3 regions of the uncultured Salinibacterium sp. genome follow, and region 1 is predicted to be linked to each of the others. Evidence: predicted binding sites of a transcription regulator. Region 1 holds the regulator's gene; each other region holds the start of a gene.
The links. Region 1 encodes HrcA, which represses chaperone genes, less so after heat shock. Its sites were predicted from a motif close to TTNGCACTCGNNNNNNNCGAGTGCNAA; they were not measured.
Positions count from the first base shown of each region.

Region 2: the regulator HrcA is predicted to act here: its motif matches at 6,276-6,302, upstream of groES (co-chaperone GroES).
Region 3: the regulator HrcA is predicted to act here: its motif matches at 1,474-1,500, upstream of groL (chaperonin GroEL).

Region 1 is NZ_CAXBBH010000001.1:1,382,366-1,391,953, forward strand. It holds gene rpsT (30S ribosomal protein S20) at 1-241, opposite strand, end outside; gene AACZ26_RS06845 (DUF4190 domain-containing protein) at 650-1,048, shown strand; gene lepA (translation elongation factor 4) at 1,161-3,029, shown strand; gene AACZ26_RS06855 (DUF1990 domain-containing protein) at 3,034-3,630, shown strand; gene AACZ26_RS06860 (HAD hydrolase-like protein) at 3,650-4,321, opposite strand; gene hemW (radical SAM family heme chaperone HemW) at 4,424-5,674, shown strand; gene AACZ26_RS06870 (DUF4870 domain-containing protein) at 5,689-6,063, opposite strand; gene AACZ26_RS06875 (DUF4870 domain-containing protein) at 6,155-6,553, opposite strand; gene hrcA (heat-inducible transcriptional repressor HrcA) at 6,765-7,787, shown strand; gene dnaJ (molecular chaperone DnaJ) at 7,811-8,908, shown strand; gene AACZ26_RS06890 (16S rRNA (uracil(1498)-N(3))-methyltransferase) at 8,915-9,588, shown strand, end outside.
Region 2 is NZ_CAXBBH010000001.1:731,479-741,066, reverse strand. It holds gene AACZ26_RS03625 (ABC transporter ATP-binding protein) at 1-240, shown strand, start outside; gene AACZ26_RS03620 (ABC transporter substrate-binding protein) at 612-1,889, opposite strand; gene AACZ26_RS03615 (ABC transporter substrate-binding protein) at 2,061-3,317, opposite strand; gene AACZ26_RS03610 (ABC transporter substrate-binding protein) at 3,448-4,749, opposite strand; gene rarD (EamA family transporter RarD) at 4,806-5,750, opposite strand; gene groES (co-chaperone GroES) at 5,907-6,203, opposite strand; gene AACZ26_RS03595 (SAM-dependent methyltransferase) at 6,327-7,517, shown strand; gene AACZ26_RS03590 (DUF4190 domain-containing protein) at 7,529-8,482, opposite strand; gene AACZ26_RS03585 (DUF4190 domain-containing protein) at 8,565-8,849, opposite strand; gene tsaD (tRNA (adenosine(37)-N6)-threonylcarbamoyltransferase complex transferase subunit TsaD) at 8,950-9,588, opposite strand, start outside.
Region 3 is NZ_CAXBBH010000001.1:888,480-898,067, reverse strand. It holds gene groL (chaperonin GroEL) at 1-1,431, opposite strand, end outside; gene AACZ26_RS04405 (LytR C-terminal domain-containing protein) at 1,720-2,316, opposite strand; gene AACZ26_RS04400 (DUF3263 domain-containing protein) at 2,320-2,616, opposite strand; gene AACZ26_RS04395 (ABC transporter substrate-binding protein) at 2,751-3,857, shown strand; gene AACZ26_RS04390 (HtaA domain-containing protein) at 3,868-4,770, opposite strand; gene AACZ26_RS04385 (GNAT family N-acetyltransferase) at 4,770-5,228, opposite strand; gene msrB (peptide-methionine (R)-S-oxide reductase MsrB) at 5,282-5,680, shown strand; gene AACZ26_RS04375 (DMT family transporter) at 5,677-6,648, opposite strand; tRNA gene AACZ26_RS04370 (tRNA-Thr) at 6,685-6,758, shown strand; gene AACZ26_RS04365 (zinc-binding dehydrogenase) at 6,856-7,896, opposite strand; gene AACZ26_RS04360 (YdeI/OmpD-associated family protein) at 7,980-8,621, shown strand; gene AACZ26_RS04355 (alpha-amylase family glycosyl hydrolase) at 8,692-9,588, opposite strand, start outside.

The DNA of each region.
Region 1 (9,588 bases):
TGGCCATAGCCGACTTGCGGTTTGCTGCTTGGTTCTTGTGCAGAACGCCCTTGCCTGCAGCCTTGTCGAGCGACTTGGATGCTGCCTTGAGGCGCGCGATGGCGGTCTCTTTGTCGCCAGCCTTGATGGCTTCGCGGGTTGCGCGGATGGCGGTCTTGACCTGGCTCTTGACCTGGCGGTTGCGGTCTTGAGCCTTCTTGTTGGTACCAATGCGCTTGATCTGCGACTTAATATTTGCCACGTGTATGTGCTTTCTTGTTTGTGGATCAGAGATGGTGGGCGGCCGTGGAAGAGAATCGGTGTTCTGATTCCCGGCCGCGATGCGCATACTGTTCGACAAAGAACCATATGCATAAGCCAACAGGCAATGTTACCAGCGCGGTGGAGCTATGGCAATTGCGGAGCAATTGCGCGACCCCAGCGCCGAACAAACTAAGTTTGCCCTGTCGCTGAGAGTGTTTAGCCGCTGCAACAACATGTTGACGAGGTCAAGAGTAGTGACCGTTGCTGTGTCTGCGGGATGCCACGCCTGCGCTGGGGGTAAAAGCTCGTCAAGGCTGGGAGCTCGGCGCTTAGGGCGGTTCTTCCCCGGGCGATTTCGGGGGTTACCCCGATTACTGAAGCTGCAGCGTTTTTCTATGCTTGATGCATGACTTCTTCACCCACTATTTCTTCCGCTTCCCCGTCCTCCTCTGCGTCTGGTGATGTTCTGAGCGAGTCGCCGCTGGTTGCTGACTCTGCTGACCCCGCTGAGCCGACTGCTTCTGCAGCTCCGGCATCCGCTAGCAGTCAGCCCGCGGCGTCTCGAACGCTGAGCATTCTTGCGCTCAGTTTCGGTATCGCATCCTTCTTCTTCGCGCAGAGCATCGTGGTGCCGCTAGCTGCCGTGATTTTGGGTGTCTTTGGCTTGCGGGATGAGCCATCGGGTCGCAGCTTCTCCATCTGGGGAATCGTTCTGGCGTGCGTTGCGACCTTCGGTTGGGTGCTGATCCTGCTGGTTGGCGCGGTGGCGTTTGTGCCGTTTCTTCTCCTGATGGCAGCGGTCTAGCACCGATTCGGTGCCCTGTGCGGTGGCCGCGCTTCCGCTCTCGTGAGGGTGTTGGCCTGTCGTATTCGGCGGGTGCGCGCAGGAACGTCGGCTTCATGGGAGAATTGGGCGGATGTCTCCTCGCGCCTCTTACACACTTGAGCCTGCTTCGACCGATCCCGCGTTGATCCGCAACTTTTGCATCATCGCGCATATCGATCACGGCAAGTCGACCCTCGCTGACCGTATGCTGTCGGTCACGGGGGTCGTGAGCGACCGCGATATGCGGGCGCAGTACCTCGACCGTATGGATATTGAGCGTGAGCGCGGCATCACGATCAAGAGCCAAGCCGTTCGTATGCCGTGGTCGCTGACCGATGACAACGGCAAAGAGCAGGCCTACGCCCTCAACATGATTGATACTCCCGGGCACGTCGACTTCACGTATGAGGTTTCGCGTTCGCTTGCCGCTTGTGAGGGAGCAATCCTTCTTGTGGATGCCGCCCAAGGTATTGAGGCTCAGACTCTCGCCAACCTGTATTTGGCGATGGAGAATGACCTCACGATCATCCCTGTGCTCAACAAAATTGACCTTCCGGCGGCTGATCCTGACAAGTATGCCGAAGAGATTGCGGGCCTTATCGGTTGCGAACCCGCTGACGTTCTGCGGGTGTCGGGTAAGACTGGCATGGGCGTTCCTGAGCTTCTCGATGCCGCAACGCGCCTCATCCCCGCTCCGGTCGGAAATGCGGATGCTCCGGCCCGCGCCATGATTTTTGACTCGGTTTACGATGCCTACCGTGGCGTCATCACCTATGTCCGTATGGTCGACGGCCAGCTCTCGCCTCGCGAGAAGGTCATGATGATGTCGACGAAATCGGCTCACGAGCTGCTGGAAATCGGCGTGAGCTCGCCTGAGCCAACTCCGACGAAGGGACTCGGCGTCGGTGAGGTGGGTTACCTCATCACCGGTGTTAAGGATGTTCGCCTGAGCAAGGTCGGCGACACCGTCACGAACCACGCCAAGCCGGCCGAAATAGCACTCAAGGGCTATTCCGAACCCAAGCCGATGGTCTTCTCGGGGCTCTACCCGATCGATGGTTCTGATTATCCCGTGTTGCGCGAGGCGCTCGACAAGTTGAAGTTGTCGGATGCCGCCCTAGTGTATGAGCCCGAAACATCCGTGGCTCTTGGTTTTGGTTTCCGTTGCGGCTTCTTGGGACTGTTGCACTTGGAGATCGTGCGTGAGCGTCTTGAGCGTGAGTTCAACCTCGACATGATCGCTACCGCGCCGTCGGTAATTTATGAAGTCATGGGTGACGACAAGAAGCTCACAACGGTTACTAACCCGAGCGAGTTCCCTGGCGGCAAGATCGCCAGCGTGACCGAGCCCATGGTGAAGGCATCCATCCTGACCCCTAAAGACTTCGTCGGCACGGTAATGGAACTGTGCCAGTCCCGTCGTGGAACCATGCAGGGCATGGAATATGTCGGCACAGACCGAGTCGAACTGCACTACACGATGCCTCTTGGCGAGATCGTGTTCGACTTCTTTGACCACCTCAAGAGCCGCACCCAGGGTTATGCGAGTCTCGACTACGAGCCCAGCGGTGACCAGGAAGCCGACCTTGTGAAGGTTGATATCTTGCTCCAGGGCGAAGCGGTTGACGCCTTTAGTGCGATTGTGCACCGTGACAAGGCCTACGCCTATGGGGTGCTCATGACAGAGCGTCTCAAGAACCTCATTCCGCGCCAGCAGTTCGAGGTTCCGATTCAGGCTGCGATCGGTGCACGCATCATCGCTCGTGAGTCAATCCGTGCGATGCGCAAAGATGTTCTTGCTAAGTGCTACGGCGGTGACATCAGCCGTAAGCGCAAGCTCCTTGAGAAGCAGAAGGAGGGCAAGAAGCGCATGAAGATGGTCGGTCGTGTTGAAGTTCCACAGGCAGCTTTCATCGCCGCCCTTTCCGGTGAAGTTGAAGCCGGCAAAGACAAGAAATAGACCCATGGATGCCCGCACCTACCCCAATGCTCCTGTTACCTACGGAGCTGTGGGTGCCACGCGTGGCAGCACGTTCACTGTTCTCCCGCCCGCCGGCTTTCGTCGCGTAGAGCGAAGCGCGCGCATCGGTCACGGTGAAACGCGGTGGATTTTCGCGCGCGAACAGATTCTGACCTGGGGTGTTAAGCGTCGAAGTGGATTCGGCGTGACCCTTCTTCCTCGCGATCCGCTCGGGGAATTGCGCGACCTCTCAGCGGATAGTGTCGAGCATCCTCACGTGCGGCCCGGCGACACTATCGTGCTCTCCATCGGTCGCGGGCGGCTGACCGCTCACGAGCCAGTGCGCGTCGTGTATGTCGTCGACGACCCCACTGTTGCTGGTTCTGCCTACGGAACGTTAGAAGGGCATCCACTTCGCGGTGAAGAGTCGTTCATGGTGGAGCGTCGAGACGATAACTCAGTCTGGATGACGGTGCGGTCATTTTCGCGGCCCGCTTCCTTGAAGTGGATGCTGCTCTCTCCCGCTCTTCGGGTGTTCCAGTACATCGTGGTCGGCCGCTACTTGCGCGCCCTCGCTGGAGCGATTCCCGCACCGGTTTAACGCCAGCGCAGAGCCGTTCTTAGCCCCGCTTGTCGAGTTCTTCGATTGCGCCGAGCACATCGTCGAGACCGCTGACGAGGTCATCAACGACGACGAGCGCACTTGTGTCGCGCAAGTCAGCAACCGTATAGGCGCCGGTCGCCACAGCGATGAAGGGGATGCCTGCGGAATCAGCGGCTACGCCATCGTTGGGAGTGTCGCCGACAATCACTCGGGGCTGATCGCCGAGAACTGTTGCGACGAGTGCGGTGAGGTGATGTCGGTCGGGCGAGCGATCACCAAAGAATGAGTTGGTCCAGTCGAAGTCCTCTTCGGCATAGCCCGCCGCGGTGAGTTTCACGCGGGAGTGCTGCTGGCCGTTGCCCGTGAGGAGCGCGTTTGCCCAGCCGTGACGTGTAGCGGCGAGCAGAGCATCCGGACCCCCGGCCACCGGAGTGCGCACGTAGCCACTCTCGTGCAGGGCGTGAGTGCGCCGATCCAGTTCGGTGAGCACATCGTCCAGCATGGTGGCGGGATGACCGTTGAGTTCGAGCAGGGCGGTGAGGATTTGACCCTCGGTCTGTCCGTGCGGGTTGGTGATCAAGGCGTGCGGGGCAGCGCCCGTGACGTGAGTAAAAGCCTCAAGATAGACAGCGGCGCCGTCGCGCGAATTGTGGATGAGCGTTCCGTCGATGTCCCACAGGATGTGCATAGTCACGCATCCATGCTCCCACGTAGGAGGTGAGACAATTGACCAGTGCCCGTCACTGCGACACCGGGCACGCTTTCTTCACCATGTGTTAGGGGTTAGTTCGTGCCAGGTGCTTTGCCGATTGCTGATCCTGCCCCTCTCGACGGCGCCCTGCCCGACAGCGTCGCTGTCGGTTCCCACGAGCGGGAATGGAGCGTCTACATTCACGTTCCGTTCTGCCGTGTTCGCTGTGGGTACTGCGACTTCAATACCTACACGGGCGAGGAGCTTCGCGGAGCAAAACGTTCTGACTATGCCACCGAAGCAATCGCAGAGATTCGGCAAGCATCCACGGTGCTAGCTAATGCCGGTGTCGCACCGCGCAAAGCATCGACGGTGTTCTTTGGCGGCGGCACGCCCACTTTGCTTCCCGTCACGGATCTCACGCGGATGCTCGCCGCCGCGCGCGACACGTGGGGCTTCACGGATGACGTCGAGGTCACGACTGAAGCCAACCCTGACTCGGTCGACCGTGACTATCTCCTCGCGCTCAAGAAGGCTGGCTTCACTCGAGTGTCTTTCGGTATGCAGTCGGCCGTTCCGCACGTGCTCGCGACGCTGGAACGCACCCACGATCCCGAGAAGGTTCCGCACGTCGTGAAGTGGGCGCGCGAGGTCGAGCTCGACGTCAGTGTCGACCTGATCTACGGTACGCCGGGGGAGTCATTGGCCGATTGGGAGCGCTCGCTCGATCACGCCATCGCGCAAAACCCCGACCATATCTCGGCGTACGCGCTCATTATCGAGACCGGTACGAAGCTGGCGGCGCAGATTAAGCGCGGCGATGTTGCTCCGGTGGATGACGATTTGCAGGCAGACATGTATGAGCTGGCCGATAAGAAACTCGCAGCGTCGGGCTACGACTGGTACGAGGTCAGCAACTGGGCGAAGCGCGACGAAGACCCTGCCATCAGCCACGCAAGCCGTCATAATCTTGGCTACTGGCTAGGTAATGACTGGTGGGGTGTTGGCCCGGGGGCTCACAGTCACGTCGGGGGCGTTCGCTGGTGGAACGTCAAGCATCCGGCCGCCTACGCTGATCGAATCGCCGCTGGCCATTCTCCGGGAGCCGGGCGCGAAACACTCGCGGACTCCAGTAAATATCTTGAGCATGTACTTCTGCGGGCGCGTGTTCGCGGCGGTTTGAAAACGGCAACGCTCGATGCTGAAGGTCGCACGGCAGTCGCCGGGCTCATTGCCGATGAACTGGTGGATGCTCCCGCGGCGTTCAAGGGAACCCTCACCCTCACGCTTAAAGGGCGCCTGCTCGCGGATGCCGTCGTGCGGCGATTGCTAGCAGACGCCCCCATTTAGAGCGAAAAATCGAGTTACTTGATGAACTCGATGGTCAGCGGATACTTGAACGCTTGGCCGTTGTTGGCGGCGACGGCTCCCATGATGCTGAAAACCAGCACGAGAATGCCCACAGCGATGATCGTAAGGTAGCCAATGAGAATCAGCATGAGGAACAGCGAGATCACGTAGGCGATGGCCATGGTGATCTGGAAGTTAAGTGCAGTGCGAGTGTGAGCCTGAACAAAGGGTCCACGGTCTTTCAACACGAGGTACCCCACGAGTGCGGGAATGAATCCGAACAAGATTCCACCCACGTGGATCAGTGTTGACCAGAGCTTCTCGTCGCTCGGACTCATCGGCTGGACTGGTGCGTAGGGCGAAGTGGGAGGTGGTGTGGAATCTGACATGACCCCATTAAAGCGTGCATTGGCTAAAAAAGTAGCCCCGAGAGCAGAAGCTCTCGGGGCTACGCCCTATCGGCTCAGCCGATAAGCAGAATTACTTGATGAGGCGAAGCGCGAAGGGGTAACGGTAGTTATTTCCCTCTTTCGCCTTTGTGAAGCCGATGATCGAGAAAACCAGTCCTAGAGCCCAGAGCGCGAAACTCAGGAGCGTTTGCACGATCGCAAAGAGCCCGAACGTGACGGCGGTAAGAACCAGGCCGAGGACGAAAAGCGCGACCTGTCCGATTGCTAGGGTGATCTGGAAGTTCAGTGCTTCTTTCGCTTCAGTGTTCGTGAAGGCGCCGCGGTCCTTGAACACGAGCCAGATAATAAGCGCGGGCAGGAATCCGAGGATTCCGCCGAGGTGAGCGAATGAAGCCCACTGCTTGTCCTCAGCCTCGGTCAGTTGAGCTGCCGGCTGCGGTGCTGCGGGCTGCGGATTTGCGTCAGTCATATGTTCGTGCCTTTCAGGTGAACGAGGGAACTTCCCGGGTTTCATCAAAGTGCTCGGTGTCACACCTGAGCATTTCCACAAAAAGGTAGCGCTCAAGTACACAGACACGCTAGCGCTATGACTCGCGCGGTGCAACGGTTGTGTCGCGGTGTGTCGAGTAAGATTGGCAGTCGAACGGATTGAGTGCCAATCAAGAGAGGTGGGTGGTGGCATGGTTTCCGCCCGCGGACTTGATGTGCTGCGAGTCATCGTGCAGGACTACGTTGCTACGCGCGAACCTGTCGGGTCGAAGTCGATCGTTGAACGCCACTCTTTTGGGGTGTCAGCGGCCACTATTCGCAATGACATGGTTTTGCTCGAAGACGAAGAGCTCATCACCGCGCCCCATACGTCGTCGGGTCGAGTGCCGACCGATAAGGGCTATCGCATGTTTGTCGACCAGCTGGCTGATCTTCGCCCGTTGACGAGTGCTCAGCGCCAGGCGATTGAGTCGTTCCTCGGTCAGGCTGACGATTTGGATGACGTGCTTGCTCGTTCTGTACGTTTGCTTTCGCAATTGACTAACAGCGTGGCGCTTGTTCAGTACCCTTCGCTGGCGACGGCTCGCGTGCGTCATGTGGAACTCGTTCCGTTGCATCCCACTCGCATCATGACTGTCTTTATTACAGACTCTGGTCGGGTGGAGCAGCGTCTTATCGATGTTTCCGAGCACTTCGACGAGGTGTTCTTGGGAGAAGTTCGCGCCAAGCTGAACTCTGCGCTCACGGGTCAGTCGCTTCCAGAAGCGGCGGAGAGACTCGCGAACTTCCCCGAGCTGTTTCCGCGTGAACACCAGGCGTTCGTTGCCCAGATCTCATCGAGCTTGGTAGAGCAGGTGCTGGCAAACCGCGCCGACAAGCTCGTGCTGGCGGGCACAGCAAACCTTGCGCGGACTGAGCAAGACTTTAACGGCAGCATTTTCCCTGTGCTTGAGGCAATAGAAGAGCAAGTAACGTTGTTGCGCCTCTTTGGAGAGATGGAAGTGGCAAATGGCTCTGTTTCTACTCGCATTGGGCGAGAGAACGCAGAATTTGGATTAGAAGAGACATCTGTCGTCACGGGAGGGTATTCCTCATCCGGCGGTGGTGTTTCGCGATTGGGTGTTCTCGGCCCAACGCGCATGGACTATTCGAACAATATGGCGGCGGTTCGCGCAGTGGCGCGGTACCTATCGCGACTTTTGGAAGACAACTGAGCTCGTAAGGAGCAATCGGAACTTTGGCAGATCACTACGAAGCCCTCGGCGTTGCCCGCGAAGCGACCCCGGAGGAAATCAAGAAGGCATACCGCAAGCTCGCTCGCGAGTTGCACCCCGACGTCAATCCCAGCGCGGATGCGTCGGAGCGTTTCAAGACGGTTACTCACGCGTATGACGTGCTGAGTGATCCGCAGCAGCGTCAGCAATATGACATGGGTGGCAGCGGTGGCTTCGGCGGCGGCGGAAACTTTGGCTTCGGGGATATCTTCGAGACGTTCTTTGGCGGCGGCGGTGGTCAAACTGCTGGCCCCCGTTCACGCCGTGAGCGTGGCCAGGATGCGCTTCTTCGCGTTGAAGTGAGTCTGAAAGACACGATGTTTGGCGTGACCCGCGATATCGAGATCAACACTGCCGAGCTCTGCGAAACGTGTGAAGGAAGCTGTGCGGCTCCCGGTAGTTCGCCCGTTCGTTGCGATATCTGTCAGGGCAGCGGCCAGATTCAGCGCCAGGTGCGTAGCCTTCTCGGAAATGTCATGACGTCAAGCCCGTGTGGCACGTGCCGTGGCTACGGCAACATCATCGTGAACCCCTGCGCAACATGTGCGGGACAGGGTCGCGTTCGTGCTCAGCGCACGATCTCGGTCGACATCCCTGCCGGTGTCGAAACTGGACTTCGTTTGCAAATGCCCGGCCAGGGTGAAGTCGGTCCTGCTGGTGGGCCCCACGGTGACCTTTTCCTTGAGATAAAGGTTCGACACCACGACGTATTCAGCCGCGCCGAAGATGACCTGCTTGCCACCGTCGAGGTGGAAATGATCGACGCCGTTCTGGGAACCGAGGTAAAGCTCGATGGCCTCGACGGTGAGATCGAAGTGAACATCAAACCGGGTATTCAAAGTGGTGAAGTTCTCACGGTCCGCGATCGTGGCATCACGAGCCTTCGCGGTAGCGGACGTGGCGACTTGCGCTTGGGTATCCAAGTGGTGACCCCGACAAAGCTCAGCGGTGCGGAGCAGACGCTCATGAAACAGCTCGCTGCTGTGCGCAAGAGCAAGCAACCACACTTCGCCGAATTCCAACAGGGACTGTTCGCGAAACTTCGCGACCGTTTCCTCTAGGCGCTCATGGCACATCTCTACATCGATGAAGAACTCGGTGACGTTGGCATTGGTGCGTCCGTTTCTTTAGGCAATGCTGAAGCGCGCCACGCCGTCACGGTTTCTCGTCTTTCAGTCGGCGAGACAATCGCAATCGGCAATGGCGCGGGCCTGATCGTTTCTGGCCCCATTGTCACGGCAGAGCACACCGAGCTCACGATCGAGGTTGCCGACGTCACGCAGTCGCCGCGGCGCACGCCCGCCGTCTTTCTGGCTCAGGCTTTAGCCAAAGCCGATCGCGATGAGCTCGCCGTTCAAGTGGCGACTGAACTCGGCGTGGATGGCGTGATTCCTTGGTCGGCCGCGCGGAGTATTTCGCGGTGGCAGGGGCCCAAGATCACCAAGGGCCGCGACCGTTGGGCTGCCATCGTGCGCGAAGCGAGCAAGCAGTCGCTGCGCAGTTGGATTCCCGATGTGCTCGATCTCGTAAGCACTAAACAACTGGCGAGCTTTGCCTCAACGACTCGGATGCTCGTGCTTGAACCCACAGCGACGGAGACACTGGCCGAACTCGAGGTAGACGATCGTGACATCCTCCTCGTTGTGGGCCCGGAGGGTGGCGTCGCGGATCACGAGCTCGAGCTCTTGACAGCGGCCGGAGCATCCACCATTCGATTGGGTAGTGAAGTGTTACGCACGTC
Region 2 (9,588 bases), 650 kb from region 1:
GACGAGCCGTCTGCTGGGCTCTCGCCGGTCAAGCAAGACGAGGCATTCATCCGCGTATCGGAGATCAACAAGGCGGGCGTGACCACAATCATGGTGGAACAGAACGCTCGTCGTTGCCTGCAGATCTGTGACCGCGGTTACGTTCTCGACCAGGGCCACGATGCTTACGAAGGCACCGGCCGTGAGCTGCTGAACGACCCCAAGGTGATCGGTCTTTACCTCGGAACCCTCGGAACCTAGCTTCTCCGCATCGATCAAGGCCCCATCCGGATTCGTCTGGATGGGGCCTTTTCGCGTCCCCGCACGTGCGTCACTCCGGGCCCAGATACGTGTGTCGGCGTCATCGCTCCCGCGCACGGACACGGTGCCACGAGGTGCGGTGCCACTCAGCGGTCCTCAGCGCCCCTCTAAGCGGTCGTAATGCGCAGGTACAGCTATGGATGACATCAGGCGCAACTCAATAGCCCACAGGGCTACCTGATGCCGTTTCACGTTCAGTCGTGTGATGGAGATAACCCTGAGATTGTTTCAGCACCGCTCTGGGCGCACGAAAAAGGCCCCAACCCTAGAAGAGGGTTGGGGCCTTTCTCATAGCGCTACTGGGCTAATTATTAGCCGTTGTACGCGCTGTAGGTGTTGTCTTCGCCGTACTGGTAGATTCCGATCTGCGCTTCGGTGGGGTCACCGAGCTCATTGAACGTAATCGGACCAGAGATGCCGTCGTAGTCAGCGGTGCCTCCACCGTTGATGATCTCAGCACAGTCAGCGAAGGAGGTGCACTTCTCGCCGTTGCCCGAACCACCCGATACTTCCTGAAGCTTCTCAGCGATCGCTGCAGGATCGGTCGATCCGGCTGCGAGAGATGCGAGAGCAAGGAGGATTACCGAGTCGTAGGACTCTGCTGCGTAGCTGAACTCGCCGAGTTCAGGCTGTCCGGTGCCAACGTAGAAGTCATTGAGTGCCGTCGTGAAGTCAGCAATCGTGTCTACGCTCAGACCGGGGAGGGTTCCCTTGGCACCGGTGAGGGTGCCAGCAGCGAATTCGTCACCGAAGTTCGCGAGGTTACCGTCTACGAAGTAGAGGTTTTCGGCGGGGAAGCTGCTGACGATGCTCGGAAGCATGGTCGACACTTCTTCGAAGGTGATCAGCGCGATGGCGTCAGGGTCCGAAGCAAGAACTTCGGAGATCTGAGCATCGAACGTGGTGTCACCGGTGTTGTAGGTGGGCTGAGAAACAACCTCACCACCGGCTGCTTCGAATGCTTCCTGCGTGAACTTGGCAAGGCCTGTTCCGTAGGAGTCATTGAGAACAATCATTCCGAGGGTCTCGTGACCATCGGCAGCGATCAAGTTACCAAGAACCTCACCCTGGAGAACGTCGGAAGGAGCGGTACGGAAGTACAGTCCCTTGTCGTCGTAGTCCGTGAACGCGGCCGAGGTGTTTGCCGGCGAGAACTGAATTACTCCAGCGCCAACAACCTGGTCAATGAACTGAAGCGAAACACCAGAGGATGCTGCACCAAGAATTGCGGAAACGTCTTCACCGAGGAGGCGAGGAATTTCAGTCTCGTATGCCTTGTTGTCGGTGTCGCCGGAGTCGCCCTGAATGAGGTCGACAGTGATACCGGCATCTGCTTCGTTGATCAGCGATGCTGCGTACTCGGTACCAGCGATCTCGGGCGGGCCGAGGAATGCGAGGTTACCGGTTACGGGCAGAGCCGTTCCGAGTTTCAGCGTCAGGTCGCCACCATCGTTACCGGAAGGTGTTTCCCCTCCGTCAGTTGCACAGCCAGCCAGTACGAGTGCGCTTGCACCGACGATTGCGAGACCGCTCAACAGGGTCCGCTTGGACCGCGATGGGGAGGCCGTAGCCTTCGCGAATACGCTCATGTTGCTCCTTGCGTTTCGAATGTGTTCAGGAATCAAATGTGGCACTACCGTGTCGCCACACTGTCAAGCTATGCCCACCCGGCACATCCGCACAATACGTCTGTACTACAGCCTTGTAACGCTCTTGGTAATCGTTACCATTCGTAGACTATTGAGAAACGCGTAACGTTCTCACTTAATCCGGGTGTACACGTTGTCGCTACCGTACTGGTAAATACCGATGATGGCGCCCTGTGGGTCACCATTGTCACTGAGGGTTATTGGGCCCGAAACACCGTCGTAATCTACGGTGCCGCCGTCGAGAACGATCTTCGCGGCATCCGCAAAATTGACGGCAACTTCGCCATCTCCACTACCACCAGAAACCTCTTGCAACTTGCTCGCGATGCCTTCTCCAGAGATCTTCTGTGAAGCCAAAGCGGCGAGGCTGGCCAAGATGACTGCGTCATAGCTCTCAGCGGCGTAGCTGAAATCTTTCAGGCTCGGATTGATCTCAAGCAGTCGATCGGTGAAATCTGAAATCGTCGCGATGTCCAGTCCCGGATGCGTCACGATCGACCCCGTCAAACTTCCTGCAGCGAATCCGGAACCTCGCTCGCCCAAGGAAAGTCCGCTGAAGAACAACTGGTCGCCGGAGTATCCTGCGGCGATGAAAGCCTTGGCGATCTTTTCCGCCTGCTTCGAACCAACGATGGCTACCGCATCCGGCTTCGCTTCAATGGCTGCCGCGATCTTGTCGTCGAGACCTGTCGCGTCTTCGTCGATGCTCTCTTGGTAAAGAACCTCGCCACCACCGCGCAAGAAGGTCTCGCTCACCGAGCGGGGAAGTACCGCGCCACACAAAACGTCTTCGGAAAGGATCGCAATTGAGCCATCAACTCGGTCCGCCATCTCAGCGCCAAGGGCTGAGCCCTCAAGTGCGCACGAAGGCGAAGTGCGCCAATACAGCTGGCTATCGTCGTAGTTGGAAAAATCAGGAGAATCGTTGGCGGGAGAAATCTCCACGACTCCCGCATCTGTGATCTTGTCAATCACTTTCTTCGAGATACCGTTCGAGAGTCCGCCAATAATCACCGTGGCGCGAGCGGCAAGCAGTTCTGTTGCAGCGTCTTCCGCAGTAGTTCCTGTGGAGTCTCCAGAATCACGGGTCTCCACGTTCACCGTGAGGTTGGCGTTTGCGTCGTTGACGTCTTGGGCCGCCAGAGCGATTGCGGCAGAAACGGCCGGGCCAAACTTTTCGAGCGCTCCGGATTCCGGAACGAGCGCACCAATCGTGAGGGTCAAATCTTTGGGCGCTGAACGTTCTTCTGCAGGCTCTTCAGCCGAGCATCCGCTCAAGACGAGCACTGCGGCGAGCACGCCAGCAACTGTCGCGAACCCACGACGGGCTCGGCGCGACACGGGTGATCCAACGGGAATGGAAGTCATCACAGTCGCTCCTATCTACCGCTCGACACAGAGAGCGGCATAGTTACGGTAATGGGCAATCCTGAAAAAACGAACTCGGGAGAGCCAATTTGACGCCGAAACAGCGTCACCAAGACAGGCGGCGCTCAAACTAACCGAAGATTGCGCCGCTCGTGTAGACAAACTTATTCTCGCCGTTGTACGCGTAGTAGCCCCAGAATGCGGGCTCGACATTACCTTCGGGGGTGAAGTTGACCGGACCAGAAACTCCGTCGTAGTCGATGTCGTTCGTGGTCTTGAGCACCTCAAGGCACTCCGCAAAGTTCAAGCACTTAACGCCTCCCTTAGAAACGTCATAGAGCGTCCCGGCGATTGCTTCGCCCGCGTCATCCTGAGCGACGATTGCGGCGAGAACGGCAAGCATTGTTGCGTCGTAGGCTTCCGCTGCGTAGCGATAGCTCGTGAGTTTGGGGTTCGTCTCCTTGAGCGTCGCGATGAATGATCGGGAGGGCTGAACCCCTTCGATCACTCCACGCACGCCCTTGAGAGTGCCGTTCTTGAATGCTTGTGAATAGTCACCGGTATTCAGCGAAGTGAGCCACAGCGCTGAGCTCTTAAAACCGGCAGAGGTAATTTTCTCAATGGCAGCCCTAGTTGCCTTCTGAGAGTCGTACGTCGATCCCACCACAACCACATCGGGTTCGACCTTTCTGAGGTTCGCGACAATCGCATCGAAATTTGTCGTACTACCGGTGAAGACCTCGTCAGCAACAAGCTCAGTGTCGCGCTCCGCGAGCGCCGAGACGAAAGTGTCGTGCAGTGCCGTTCCCTGCTCGTCCGCTATGTAAACAAAGGCAATTTTCTTCGCAGCGCTGCCGCCTGCCAGCGCCTCAGCGAGAGCGTAGCCCTGCTGGTCGTACGCAGGAATCGTGCGAAAGAAATAGCCATCATCGAAAACGTCATCGAGACTCGACAGCGTTGCCGCGGGCGAGATCACCGGAATCTTGGCATCCATCGCAAGCGCAATTGCACGCTGTGCAAGAACGGAAGACGACGGGCCAATAACAACGTCGACGTCCTTTGCTACAAGAGTCTTGAAGTTTGACTCCACCGTCGTTTTCTTCGCCTCTCCTGAATCGACTGCAACGACTTCGACCGGTTCACCGTTTACTCGCCCAGCGGCGTTGATCTCCTTCACTGCTGCAGCAACGCCAGCCTTCTGAGCCGCTGCCAGAAACGAGAACGTGCCCGTCGTTGGAAAAATGGTGCCGATGCGCATAATGCCGTCGCCCGCGGGAGTTATCGAGGGGGCAGGGGTCGCCGAGGAAAACGAACCCGCGTCAGACGGCATCGTTGTCGGAGTCGCGAGCGGAGCCGGAGAACTGCACGCCGCGAGAGCCGTCACGAGCGACACAGCAACGATCGCACGTCGAGTTACGTCAAAGCTCGTCATGGCACTACCTTTCCCACGGCGCAGACCTCGGGCGATCGCACACCTTCAGAGGAATACTACGGTGCGCCAGGGGCCTCGGCGGCGGAACCGACCCGAGTGCGAGACGAGTGCCGGAAAAGGTCAAAAGTAAGAATTGCCAAGGCCAGCCACACAATGGCAAAGCCCAACCAGCGCTCAGGCGGCATTGCCTCATGGAAAATGAAGACGCCGACGATGAGTTGCAAAATCGGTGCCAAGTATTGCGCGAGTCCCATATAGGTGAGCGGGAGTCGACGAGCGGCCGCCGCGAAAAGTATCAAGGGGATAGCTGTAATCGCACCTAGGAAGAGGGTCAAAGTGAGGTGTGCCGGGCCTGCGGTGCCTGCCGCGAGTTGACCATTGGCGAGAAGCACGATGAGGACGACCATCGCGACCGGCGCCAAGAAGGCAGTCTCGACAGCCAAACCGCCCACAGCATCCGCCTTCCGTCCGACGTTCTTCTTAACCAGGCCATAGAAACCAAAGCTGAAGGCAAGGCCGAGGGCGATCCACGGAAAGCTACCGTAGCCGATAGACAGCACAAGGACCGCAAACGCACTGATGCCAAGCGCGACCCACTGCAGGGGACGCAAGCGTTCGCGCAGGATCACGACCCCGAGCAACACCGTAACGATGGGGTTCGCGAAGTAGCCAAGCGAGGCCTCAACAACGTGGCCATTGAGGCTCGCGTACACGTAGATAAGCCAGTTGACGACAACAAAGGCGCCTCCGAGGCCAAGCGTCCAAAAGGTCTTGCGGTCTCGGATGATCGCCAGAACACGCGCATAGCCTCGAGTCACCACCAACAAAGCGGCACAGAAGACGAGCGACAACACAATTCGCCAGGCCACAATCTCGATCGCGCCGGACTCGCGCAGGGAGAAAAATACGATCGGCATTGCGCCCCACAGCACGTAAGCGGAGACAGCAAAACCAAGACCGCTGGATGACACTCGGTCGGTGGTGGGCGAAGGGGAAGTCACTTCTAAATCCTAGGGCTGGCGCTGGGCGATTGACGCCACTGGCCTCCCCCGAACTTTGCGTGCCACCCATCTCCAGAAACGACGAAAGCCCAAGGCCTAGGCCTTGGGCTTTCGAGCTGTCCTGCCGCGAACGGCGGACGAGAAATGAGTCTCGCGTTAGCGAACGACTACTGCGAGAACGTCGCGAGCCGAGAGCACGAGAAGGTCTTCTCCACCGTACTTCACCTCGGTTCCGCCGTACTTGGAGTAGATGACCTTGTCACCGACCGCGATGTCGAGCGGCACGCGGTTTCCGTTGTCATCGATGCGACCGGGACCTACGGCGACAACTTCGCCTTCCTGGGGCTTCTCTTTCGCAGTGTCAGGAATAACGAGCCCAGACGCGGTGGTCTGTTCTGCGTCAACCTGCTTGATTACAATGCGATCCTCGAGCGGCTTAATGGACACCGACACGTTTGACCTCTTTCTAAAGTGCTTGGGCTGGCACACTCCCTCTAGGAGTGCCAGATCAACTATACGGCTTGGTTGGCACTCGATCAACGTGAGTGCCAATCCGGATGCGGATACGGTTAGAGAATGAACCAGAGCGAACTGCGCGAGCTACTCTCCCCCGAAGGGCTCCGCCTCTTGGATTCACTGCCAGCCTGGACTTCCAGTGACGAGATTGTGCGCACTGTCTCGGAGCTGCGTAAAGCCGGGCACAGTCCCGATCTCGTAGCGGCAGTGCTCAGTCAGTCCAAATTGCGCACAAAAGCGATCGGCAAGTTTGGCCCATTCGCCGAACGGATGCTCTTCACCGAGGCCGGCCTCGAGCAAGCCACTCGACTCTCCGTTGCTGCCCAGCATGCCGGCCGCTTCTCTCACGCGGGAGTGAAATGGGTAGCGGACCTCGGCTGCGGTATCGGAGCCGATGCCCTTGCTCTGGCCGCCCTTGAGCTCAACGTAACAGCCGTTGATCGCGACGAAACAACAGCCGCGATTGCTAGCTTCAACCTCGCGCCATGGAACAATGCGCAGGTCATCCACGGCCATGCAGAAACGACTGATCTGGTGGGAATTGACGGTATCTACCTCGATCCCGCCCGCCGCGATGCCCGGGTACGCCTCAGTAATCCCGCCGACTGGACGCCCTCCCTCGACTTCGCCTTCGGTCTCGCCGAGCGCTACCCCACCGGCATAAAGCTGGGCCCGGGAATCGACCGCGACCTTATTCCCGACGCCGCCGAAGCGCAGTGGATTTCCGTCGGGCGCGACGTTGTCGAATTAGGGCTCTGGTTCGGTGCCGTCGCCCGCCCAGGCATCCGTCGCGCTGCTCTTGTGATCGGCGATCACGGCACCGCAGAACTGACAGCGAGCGCCGACAGCGAAGACGAAGCTGCGGGAGAACTCGGGAAATACCTCTACGAACCAGACGGAGCGGTCATCCGAGCGCGGCTTATCGGGGATCTGGTGCGCCAGCTCAACGGGCGCATGCTCGACAGTTCCATCGCCTACTTCAGCGCGGATGCCGCAGTCGCGACACCTTTCGCGAGTTGCTTCGAGATCGTGGCCGATTTCGCTCTCGACAAGCGCTCCCTCAAGAAGGAGCTCGCGAGCCGCAAGATAGGCACTCTTGAAATCAAAAAGCGCGGGGTCGATATCGACCCCGCGACTTTTCGAACATCACTCTCGCTCAAGGGCGAGAACAGCGCAACACTTATCCTCACCCGCGTCGGCGGTAAACGCCGCGCGCTGCTCGCGCAGCGCGTGAACCCTGCCGCGGAGTGAGCTGCCGCTAGCTAGTAACCGTAGTAGTTAGCGCTTTCAGAAGCTGCGGCGATGATCGCCACAATGATGCCCACCCAGAAGATTGCGGTAACGAGACCGATTGCTACCGAGATATAACCCGTGATCAGCCCCGTCAACCAGAACGGTCGCGCATGGGGCTGCTTCTTTTGAGCCATATGGCCCATGATGACGGCCGCAACGCCGGGCAAGAAACCGATCATCATGAAAGAAAGCACGACGCCTCCGATTCCCGTTGCCATTGAGGCAATCGACAGCCCCTGCGAGGGGCCTGCCGGAGCGGGAGTGTAGGGGGCTTGGCCCGGCGTGCCACCGTTCGCGTAGCCGGGAATCGGCGTTCCGCTCGCTGCGGCGTAAGGATCGGTAGGGGCTGAAGCCGGAGCTGCTTCGGGAGCTACCGGAGCAGCTGTAGCTTCGGAGGCCGCGCTAGCGGCGGAAGCAGACGCAGCAGACGGAGCGGGAGGAACCGGGGGAACGCTCGCGGCAGTGCTCGCCGGGACGGCCGGTGCCGGAGGAGTTGCGGCGGCCGGAACGTTCGCCGCGGCGGGGGCCGTCGAGGAAGCAGGGCCGTTCGCTGAAGCAGTCTTTTCTGCTGCAGCTTTGGCAGCAGAAGTCTTAGCTGCGGCGGCCTTCGTTGCGGCGGCCTTAGTCGTTGCAGCCTTGGCCGTTGTTGACTTAGCGGTAGGCGACTTAGGGGCGGCGCTCTTCGCGGCTGCAGACTTAGCCGTACTCGACTTGGCCGCGCTCGCGGGAGCAGCAGCCTTCGCCGCTGGCTTCTTAGCTGCGCTAGTCGACTTTGCGGCCGCGGCCGAAGTAGCGGCAGGCGCTTTCTTGGCTGCGGGCTTTTTCGCGGACGGAGTGGCCTTCGCTAGCGGAACATCCGACGTGGAGGATGCGGCGGGCGAAGTGATCGGCGGGATTGAACCGTCTGATTTATTGGTAGCCATGCCCACACTTTAGCAAGTGTTCCTCAACACAAAAGGGCCAACGCACATGTGCGTTGGCCCTTTTTGCTAAGCCTAGAACGATCTAGTAGGTGTAGCTGCTGGTGCCCAGTGCGGCAAAGCCGACTACGGCGATCGTGAAAATGATCACGCCAAGAATTCCGAGGTATCCGAGCACGAGGCCGATAATCGCGAGAACCTTGCCCTGCTCACCAGTCTTCTTGATCTGGCTGAGCGCAATGTGTCCCGTGATAATGCCGACAAGGTGGAAAAAGATAATTGACGCCACCAAAGAAATGATGGAGAGTACGTTCCACTTTGCTACCGGTGCGCCACCAGGTGCTGCAGCGTAAGGGGTGGGTTCTGACATAGCGGAGTGCTCCTTAGATTAGGTGGCCGATTGCGGCGCACCCATATTCTCAGCCTGAAAGAACCCTGTCAACGCGTTCTGGCCAGATTTCATGAGCGCGTTACGCCTGAATGAGCGTTACAGGCAGCGTGGAATCAGCACTAAAGCCCAAAGTTGAGGGTCTTTTGCCTGCCATCACCAATTGGGCGCCCAGGGCTGCAATCATCGCTCCGTTGTCGGTACACAGCGACAACGGAGGAATTCGCAATTGGATACCGGCCGCCGTGCACCGTTCCGCCGCCAGTTCTCGCACACGAGCGTTCGCAACGACACCGCCGCCGAGAAGGAGGCGAGGCACATCGCGATCTACACACGCCGCGACAGCTTTAGTAAGCAGAACATCCACAACGGCCTCGCGGAAACTGGCCGCGACATCCGCCTTCGAAAAGTCTGTGCCGGCGTCTTGCTCGCGCTCCACCCAGCGCGCAACCGCCGTCTTGAGCCCAGAGAAGGAGAAGTCATATCGATGGCGTTCGCGATCTTTCGGCAAGCTGAGACCGCGAGGAAAACGAATCGCTGTGGGGTCGCCGGCAGCCGCGATCCGGTCGATGTGAGGGCCGCCTGGATAGGGCAAGCCAAGCAAGCGAGCGACCTTGTCGAACGCCTCGCCCGCTGCATCGTCGATAGTCTCGCCCAACAACTCGACATCCGAGACCAGATCCCGCACGTGCAGCAGCGACGTGTGCCCACCGGAGACGAG
Region 3 (9,588 bases), 490 kb from region 1:
GTGGCCAACCGTGAGGTGGCGAACCTTGTCAGCAACAACACCAGGCTCGAGACCGGCGTTGAGCGCGATCTGCTTGAGTGGTGCGTCGATGGCAACGCGAACGATGTTTGCACCGGTCGCTTCGTCACCAACGAGGTCAGCCATTGCCTGGCTGTCGAAGGCAATCTTGCCGGCCTGAATTAGGGCGACGCCACCACCGGCGACGATTCCCTCTTCAACAGCAGCCTTTGCGTTGCGGACTGCGTCCTCGATGCGGTGCTTGCGCTCCTTGAGTTCAACCTCAGTTGCTGCACCAGCCTTGATTACCGCAACACCACCGGCGAGCTTTGCGAGGCGCTCCTGGAGCTTCTCACGGTCGTAGTCGCTGTCGGTGTTGTCGATCTCGGCGCGGATCTGCTTGACGCGACCTGCGATCGCCTCTTCGTCACCCGCACCTTCGATGATCGTGGTCTCGTCCTTGGTGATAACGACCTTGCGGGCGCGACCGAGGAGTTCGAGGGTGGCGTTTTCGAGCTTGAGGCCGACCTCTTCGGAGATGACCTGTCCACCGGTGAGGATGGCGATGTCAGCGAGCTGAGCCTTGCGACGGTCTCCAAAGCCAGGAGCCTTGACGGCAACCGACTTGAAGATGCCACGGATCTTGTTCACAACGAGAGTTGCAAGAGCTTCTCCGTCGACGTCTTCGGCAATGATGAGAAGCTGCTTGCCGCTCTGGATTACCTTGTCAACGATGGGCAGGAGATCCTTGATGTTCGAGATCTTGCCATTGACGATGAGAACGTAAGGGTCTTCGAAGACTGCTTCTTGACGCTCTTGGTCTGTGACGAAGTATGCCGACAAGAATCCCTTGTCGAAGCGCATACCTTCGGTGAGCTCCAGCTCGGTGCCGAACGTGTTCGACTCCTCAACGGTGACTACACCTTCCTTGCCGACCTTGTCGATAGCTTCGGCGATAAGTGCGCCGATCTCGGGGTCACCAGCAGAGATGGATGCCGTAGCCGCGATCTCTTCCTTGGTTTCGATCTCCTTGGCGCTAGCAACCAGTGCCTCGATGACCGAGTTGGTTGCCTTTTCGATTCCACGCTTGAGGCTGATGGGGTCTGCACCGGCAGCAACGTTGCGGAGGCCTTCGCGAACGAGAGCCTGAGCGAGAACAACAGAAGTGGTCGTACCGTCTCCGGCTACGTCATCCGTCTTCTTCGCTACCTCTTTGACGAGCTCTGCGCCGATCTTCTCGAACGGGTCGTCGAGTTCGATCTCCTTGGCGATGGACACACCGTCGTTCGTGATGGTGGGGGCGCCCCACTTCTTTTCAAGAACTACGTTGCGGCCACGTGGGCCGAGGGTGACCTTTACGGCGTCGGCGAGAGTGTTCAGGCCGCGCTCGAGGCCGCGACGGGCCTCTTCGTTGAAAGCAATGATCTTTGCCATGTGTGTTTCTCGTCCCTCCCGGACGTCGTACAAGCGAATAAGTTGGCACTCGAACTGTGCGAGTGCCAAGGTCAAAATTAGCACTCGATAGGGGCGAGTGCAAGACAGCTCAGCGCACTCGACAGGGGCGAGCGCAAGACAGCGCGGCGCAGTTTGACTGGCTGGGTGTGCACGCTACGAGCGCGTTGGTTTGCGTGTGGGCTCGCGGCTGAGTTGCGTGCTGCTGCGAGTTTCGTTTGCCGCTGCTTTGTGTGCCCCGTGGCGCGCTACTTATCGCAGGGTGGCGCGCTATTCGGTGGGTTCTTCGGTGGTCTCTGTTGCGGGGGCGAGGTAGTCAGTTCCGATGACTATGGTGATTTGGGCGCCGGGGAAGACGTCGGCTTCGACGAGGCGAATTTCTCCGTGGCCGAGGGTGAGTGCTAGTCCGGCGGCTATGTCTTCGTCGGCTGCGTTGCTGTAGTAGATATAGGTGTCTTCGATGTCTCGCGCTGAGGCGGGGGCGGCGCTGCCGGTTGGCCAGCCTGCGGCTTTGAGTTCGTCGAGGACAGTGGTTTGGAGTCCACTTTCGGGGGTGCCGTTGAGCACGTCGATGGTGATTGCACGTTCCGGGTCGATGGTGGTGGGGTCGGTGACCGGGGCGACTGTTTCGACGGGTTCGGGGGTGACGATGGGTTCTTCGGGGGTGGCGAAGAAGGGGATGCCGAGGTCGTCGTCGAGGTATTGGCTGAGTCCAAAGAGGCCACCAAAGACGAGGATTCCGGTGGCGAGCAGTGCCCAGGCGAGGCCGATCCAGCCGCGCCCGCGTCGCTTGGGGCCGCGGTGGGCGCCAATCCGTTCGACGTCGTCGGGAAGTTCGTCGAATCTATCTTTCGGGTAACTCGCCATTGCTTAGTTTGTCGATTCTTCGTCGTGGAGGCTGGTGGTGGTGCGCACGGCGCGCTTGCGATTGTCTCGAGTGCGGCGCAGTCGCGAGACCAACATGGGGTCGTAGCGTACGGCGGCGGCGGTGTCGATTACTGCGTTAAGCATTTGATAATAGCGCGCGCTGGAGACCTGAAACTGGGAGCTGATTGCTTCTTCTTTTGCTCCGACGTGACGAGTCCACTGTCGTTCGAAGTCAAGGATGGCGCTGTCGCGTTCGGACAGACCTGTAGTGGGGTGCGATGCGGTTTCGTTTTCTGACATGGCTATACCTCCACTGTGGAGATAAGCCTAGGGCGTGGGCATTGGGTAGCTGCCGAGCGACTCGGCTTCTGAGCCCGATTTGCGGCGGTCGAGGTTAGGATTGCCTTAGTACCCGCCTTCTCTGATTGGTTTTCATGCGCACTCGATTCATCACTGCTGCTGTGGTGTTGTCTGGCGTTGCGTTTGCGGCGAGTGGATGCTCGTCGTCAAGCGTCGCGGAGTCTTCGGCGGTCACTGTCACGGCTGATCTTTCCTCTCCCCTGTCTGCGTTGACGGTATTGGATGATGTGAAGGACTACAGCGGGTTGGTGCGGGCTGCGCTTCCGACATCCGGAATTGTGGCTCCGGATGCTGCGCCCGTGCAGTCGTTGCCTGTCACGGTGCAGTCGCACGATTTGTCTGGCGATGTTCCGGTGACGGTGTCGTCAACGGATCGTGTTATTGCCATGGATATTTCGGGGTCGATTGCGGCGACTGTTGCAGGGCTGGGTTTGGTTGAGTCGTTGGTGGCTCGGGATATTTCGACAACGTTTGATGAGGCATCCGATTTGCCGGTGATTACGTCGAACGCTCACACGGTCAATAGCGAAGCCATTTTGGCGTTGCGCCCTGATCTGGTGCTGACAGATGGGTCGATCGGCCCGATTGATGTGGTTGTGCAGTTGCGTGATGCTGGCATCCCGGTGGTCTTTGTTGACACTGAACCGTCGGTGGCTGGGGTCGCGGAGTTGGCGCGCCAGACGGCGGCGGCGCTGGGTGCACCGGCTGCTGGCGACGCTCTTGGAGCCAAGTTGAGTGCCGAGATTGACGCGAAGGTCGCTGAGATTGCTGAGATTGTTCCCTCGGGCGAACGCTTGCGGATGATGTTTCTCTATTTGAGGGGCACGTCTGGCGTCTATTACTTGTTCGGCCAGGAGTCGGGTTCTGATGTGTTGATCAGCGCTTTGGGCGGCGTGGATGTTGCGGCCGAGATCGGCCTCGAGGGCATGCGTCCGATGACGGATGAGGCTATGGTCGCGGCGAATCCCGATCTTATTTTGGTGATGACGGGTGGCCTTGAGAGCGTCGGCGGGGTGAGCGGTTTACTCGAAGCGCGCCCCGCGGTCGCATTGACCGAGGCGGGCAAGAATCAGCGTTTTGTGGAGATGGATGACGGAGAGATTTTGAGCTTTGGTCCCCGCACTGTGACGGTGCTGGATGCTCTCGCTCGGGCCATCTACGCGCCAATGTCAGGCTCGTAGTCCGCTGCGATTACTTGTCGCTGCTGTCTGACGTGGGGAAATTGTTGCCTGAGCTACCACCGTCGGTCGAGTCTGCTGCGCCATTCCCGGGTGTGTTTTTGGTGCCGCGGAGACGTGAGGTGCCTCGACGGCGACTGACGTAGAACACGACTCCAATACCCCAGACGAGCGCGATCACTGAAGCCATCACGACGAGATTGCGGGAGAGCACCGGGTTACGCACGCGTGGTTCGGGCATGCATTCTGGAGTCGCGCTAAAACTGACGGTTATGGGATCAAGTTCTTCGCCGGCGGGGTAGGTTCCGAACGCATCGGATCCGGCCTCGGTAAGGGTGACGGGTGCGCCTTCGAGAAGCGCTGTGCCGTCGTCGACGGTGATGGCAGAGACATCGATCGTGGCGAAATCGACACCCGCGGCATCCACGGGGAGTCCTTCTTGAGTGGTGCCTGAAACGTCAAAGACGATCGTTGCGGTTGTGCTGGCATCAAAAACTATCTCGAGGCCGTTGAGGGTCGTGTCGAGGATGCCATCATGCCCAGTGAATCGAAGTGTTCCGTCGAACGCGAGAGCACCTTCACCGGCATCGAGTTTGCCGGAGCCTGCCGTCCAGCCAAAGTTTGGGGTCTCGTAGGTGGCACCGTCGCCCACCGTCCATTCGCCGTTCGCGATCGTGCCACTGATGTACGACCGAAGTGACTCTTTGACGCCCCAAGTGATTGCCGCATCCGTTACATCACAGATCGCGGAATCGGCGGCGAGAGTGCCCTCGGCGGGAGCGACCTGGGCGGGAGCGGAACGCGCGCCCGCGGCATCCGGAACCGCGGCAGTGCTCGTCATCGGCGTCAGCGCGATGGCAACAGCGGTGATGATGAGCGCGGCGGGGCCGAGCAAGCAGACGTTGAGGCGACGCATTACTGAGCGGGGCGGTACATCGATTGGTGCATGATGGTGGCCTCTTCATAGAGGTCGCCGAATGCTTCGAATCCGAATTTTGTGTAGAGCGGCACAATGTACTGCTGGGCGTGCAACATCATCGCTTGGTCGCTGTAGTCGTCGACAATGCGCTTCATGATGATCTGGGCGAGGCCCTCACCGCGGCGGTCTTCACGCACAACTACACGGCCGATGACGCAATGACCGTCAAGATATTCGGCGGTTTCGTTGTGAAGAACTCGCACATAAGCCGCGACGCCGTGGTTGTCAGCGATCCAGTAGTGTCGGGTGGCCGCTTCTTGATCGCGGTCGTCGAGTTCAGTTTCGTCGACTTTTTGCTCAACAAAAAATACGTCTGTGCGCAGTTTCATGATCGAGTAGAGCTCGGTTGTTGTTAATTCGCCCCAAGACTTGGCGATCACGGAATCAATAGACACAACTGCGAGTTTAATGTACTGGGCAGCGCACGCTGACGATTAAGGAGACCACTATGACGTACAAGGTGAATAAAACAGAAGAAGAGTGGCGCGAAGAACTCGGCCTGAAGTACTCGGTTCTGCGTGAAGCAGGCACCGATCGCCCGTGGTCTGGAGCCCTTCTCGACGAAAAGCGTGCCGGCACTTACCGTTGCGGCGCCTGCAGCGCTGAGCTTTTCAAGAGCGACACCAAGTTCGATTCTGGTTCGGGATGGCCCAGCTTTTATGAAGCGATCAACCCGGATGCTGTTGAACTGCGCGAAGACCGCTCACTCGGAATGGTGCGCACCGAAGTTGTCTGTGCAACCTGTGGCTCGCACTTGGGTCACCTCTTTGATGATGCCCACCAGACGCCAACCGGTGATCGTTTTTGCTTGAACTCGACGTCGTTGGAGTTCGACGAGGAGAATTAGTTCTTCGACAGTTTCTTGGGCGGTCGCTGACTCGCTAGTGAGGCGATCGCTACGGCGATGAGGGTGAGCACCACACCGATTACGGTGGTTGGTGCCACCCCTTCGCTGTCTGTAGGCAAGAAAATTTCGAGCGCGAGCGCGCCGATGAGCTGGCCAGAGATTGACGCGAGAGCAAAGAAGAGCACACCCGTGATCGGCACGAGCACAGCGGCCACTGCGATGAAGACCACCCCAATCGCTCCCCCAATGTACAGCGTGGGATCGGTCGGGAACTCGTGCTGCCATCCTCCGGCAAAACCATAAGCGACGGCCGCAACCGCGAGCACCGAGGTGCCGACAACGAAGTTGACGAAGGTTGCGGTGAGAGGCGACCGGGTCACATGACGCACGTGACCGTTGATGGCTTGTTGCCATCCGATGCCGAAGCCCGCCGCTAGTGGCAAAAATACGAGCAAGAACGGGCCGTCGAGGCGCAGATCTGCTAGTCCAGAGAAAATAACGGCCCCAACGGCGAGTGCGGATGCCGCGACCCGGAGTGCTGTGACGGGTCGCTTCTGAAGGCTGCCGATTCCGACGCGGTCGATAACCGCGGAACTAATCGTCTGGCTCGCGACGACCGCAACGGTGAAGAGGGCCACCCCGAGAGCTGTCGCTGCGAGCCCCTGAGTGAGCACAAAGAATGCGCCGAAAGCGCCGCCCGTGAGGTACCACCACGGCAGCCGTTTGCTGCCGACTTCGGTGCGGAGCGAGCGCAAACCTCTGCGGGCGCTAGGCACAAATGGGACGATCGCAGCAAGGATCACGAGCCCCGATCCGAAAGAAATCAGCGCGGCAAGCGTGGAGTCGTGAAGTTCCACCGCGAGCTCGCCATTGACCCGACTTTGAGTCGCAACAAGGCCTCCAGCGAGCACAGCGGCAACAATTCCGGCGAGTGCGCGGCGACGACTTTGCGATTTGGTTGGAAGCATAGGTGTAGTCATGTCTAAAATAGGACGTTGGCCCAAGCCTCCTTAGCTCAGCTGGCTAGAGCACCGCTCTTGTAAAGCGGGGGTCGTCGGTTCGAATCCGACAGGAGGCCCAGCAAAGAATGTCGAAGGCCGTCGGGGTTACTTAAACCCTAACGGCCTTCGACATCGCTGTTTAACCAGCGCCTGTCGGAGGATGCCGTGCGGGTGTTACGTCGGGTCGACCATCACCTTGAGCGCGGTGCGCTCATCCATCGCGGTGTAGCCATCGGGGGTCTGCTCGAGCTTCACTGTCTGGTCGAAGACGAGGCCGGGGTTGACGGTTCCGTCGAGCACTGCGGGCAGCAGCTGCTCAATGTAAGCGCGAGCGGGCGCAACGCCACCGGTGAGGGTCACGTTCTTGCCGAAGAGGCTGCGGCGCCCGACAGGCGCATCCTCATACTGGGGAACACCTACACGACTGATCACACCGCCGGCACGAACGACCCCGAGGGCCTGCTCGTACGCGGGCATGAAGCCGACAGCTTCAAGAACCGCGTGGCTTCCCGTGCCGCCGGTGAGTTCGCGCACGTGAGCGATGCCTTCTTCGCCTCGCTCGGCTACGACATCCGTAGCTCCGAACGTGATGCCAAGGTCGGTGCGTGCCTTGTGACGCCCCATGAGGATGATGCGCTCGGCACCCATTTGCTTTGCGGAGAGCACAGCGAGGAGGCCGACAGCTCCGTCACCGATGACGGTGACGGTCTGGCCTGGCGCGACGCGTGCCTTGTAGGCCGCGTGCCACCCGGTGGCGTAGACGTCAGAGAGGGTGAGGAGTCCGGCGTACTGCGACTCGTCGACGGTGCCGGGAACCTTCACGAGGGTGCCGTCGGCGAAGGGCACGCGCACGGCTTCGGCCTGGCCGCCGGTGATTCCACCGTTGCCCCAATACCCACCGTGGATGCACGAGGTCTGCAGCCCTTCGAGGCAGAACTCGCAGGTTCCGTCGGAGTAGGCAAAGGGGGCGATGACGAAGTCGCCGACCTTGAGGGTGGCGACATCCTTACCCAGCTCTTCGACCACGCCGATGAATTCGTGGCCGATGGGGCGAGCATCCGCATCCGCTGGCATGGAATGGAACGGGTGCAGATCGCTGCCACACACGCACGCGCGGGTGATGCGAACGACCGCGTCAGTGCTCTCGATGAGCTTCGGGTCAGGGGCTGTGATGACGCGGACATCGCCGGCGCCGTAAATGTAAGTAGCTCGCATGACCCTATTCAACGCCTGTGTGACCCGGAGTGACGAATCAGTCTTTGTTCAGCGAGCAGGAGTAGTCGTCAGTGGATGATGCGATGCTTGAAAGCGACGCACTCCAGGAGGACTTCACCATGGCCAGCTTCGCCGACAAACCCATCCTCGACGTCACCATCGCCGAGTGGACGGACTACCTCGAGAACGAGCCGTCGCCCGAGGGAGTGCGCCTCAAGCTCCGTAAGAAACTGTCGAAGGCCCCCGGTATCACCTGGAGCGAAGCTCTCGACGTTGCCCTGTGCTTCGGATGGATCGACGGCCAAATGGCACGCCTCGACGACGACTACACGCTGCAAGCCTTCACCCCGCGCCGCAAGAACAGCCCTTGGTCACAAGTAAACCGCGACCACGTTGCTCGCCTCATCGAGGAGGGCCAGATGCGGCCAGGCGGCCTCGCCGAAGTCGAGCGCGCCAAGGCAGACGGACGCTGGGATGCCGCCTACAGCCAGAAGAACATGACGACTCCCCCAGACCTGCAGGCCGCCCTCGACGCAAACCCGGCCTCGGCAGAGTTTCACGCCAGCCTCACCCGCAGTGAGCGCTTTCAGATTTATGCGCGGCTCACCGGCATCAAGACGCCAGCCGTGCGCGCCGCCCGCATCCTGGATGTCGTGGAGAAGGGCGCGATCGGTGAGCACCACTATGCGCAGCCGACGCCCCCGGCCGCGGCCAAACAGCCGTAGCCGAATCCGACGGCACCAGCCAGGGTCGAGGATCGGCCAGAGCGGACGACGCAGCCGGAGCGGCTGTGGCTTACTCCGGCACCACCCAAGCGGCAGCATCTACCGGCAACACCCCATCCGCTACGGGCTCTGAGCTAATCACAACCTCACCAGCAGGCAGCCGCACGGAGGTTTCGCCCATCGCCACTACGACTCGAACGCCATCGCTACGCACCACCATGAGCCGGCCGTCAGCATCCAGCGTCCACTCAAGGGAAAACGAGTCGGCGGATGCCGCTGACTGCAGCAGACGGGCCCGCAGTTCAGTAGCGTTACGGAAGAGCGTGAGCATCGACCCCTCCGACTCGTCTTGTGAGTCGACGGCATACTCGCCCCACCCTTCGGGAGCCGGGAGCCATGGACTAACACCGTTCTCCGTAGAGAAACCGTAGGTTCCCGAAGCCTGCGTTGTCCAAGGCAGTGGAACGCGGGCACCATCCCGACTCACTCCACCGTTGAACCACATCGGGTCGGCGCGCTTTTCTACCGGAACATCTACTTCGGGCAAGCCGAGTTCCTGCCCCTGATAGACGTAGACGGTGCCGGGAAGGCCAAGCAGCGCAACGAGCGCAGCCCGGGCACGTTTACGACCACGGACGCCAGTGCCCAATCGTGTTGCAGCACGAACAATGTCGTGATTTTCGAGGGCCCAACTCGGAGCCGAGCCAACGGTGCGCCGAACGGTCTCCAACTGGCGCCCGACTGCCGACCACTCCGCTGCATCCCAGCCGAGCTTGGCGAAGGCGAAAGCAAACGTCTGATGCAGCTCGTCGGGACGCGTGTATCGTGCCGAACGCTCTGGTTCGAGATTAACCTCCCCGACGAGAAGTCGCGGCGGGTCGTATTCGTTCGCAATGCGACGCCACTCTCGATAAACGGCATGCACGGGCTCTTGATCCATAGCCAAGGGGTTTGAGCGCAGCCCATC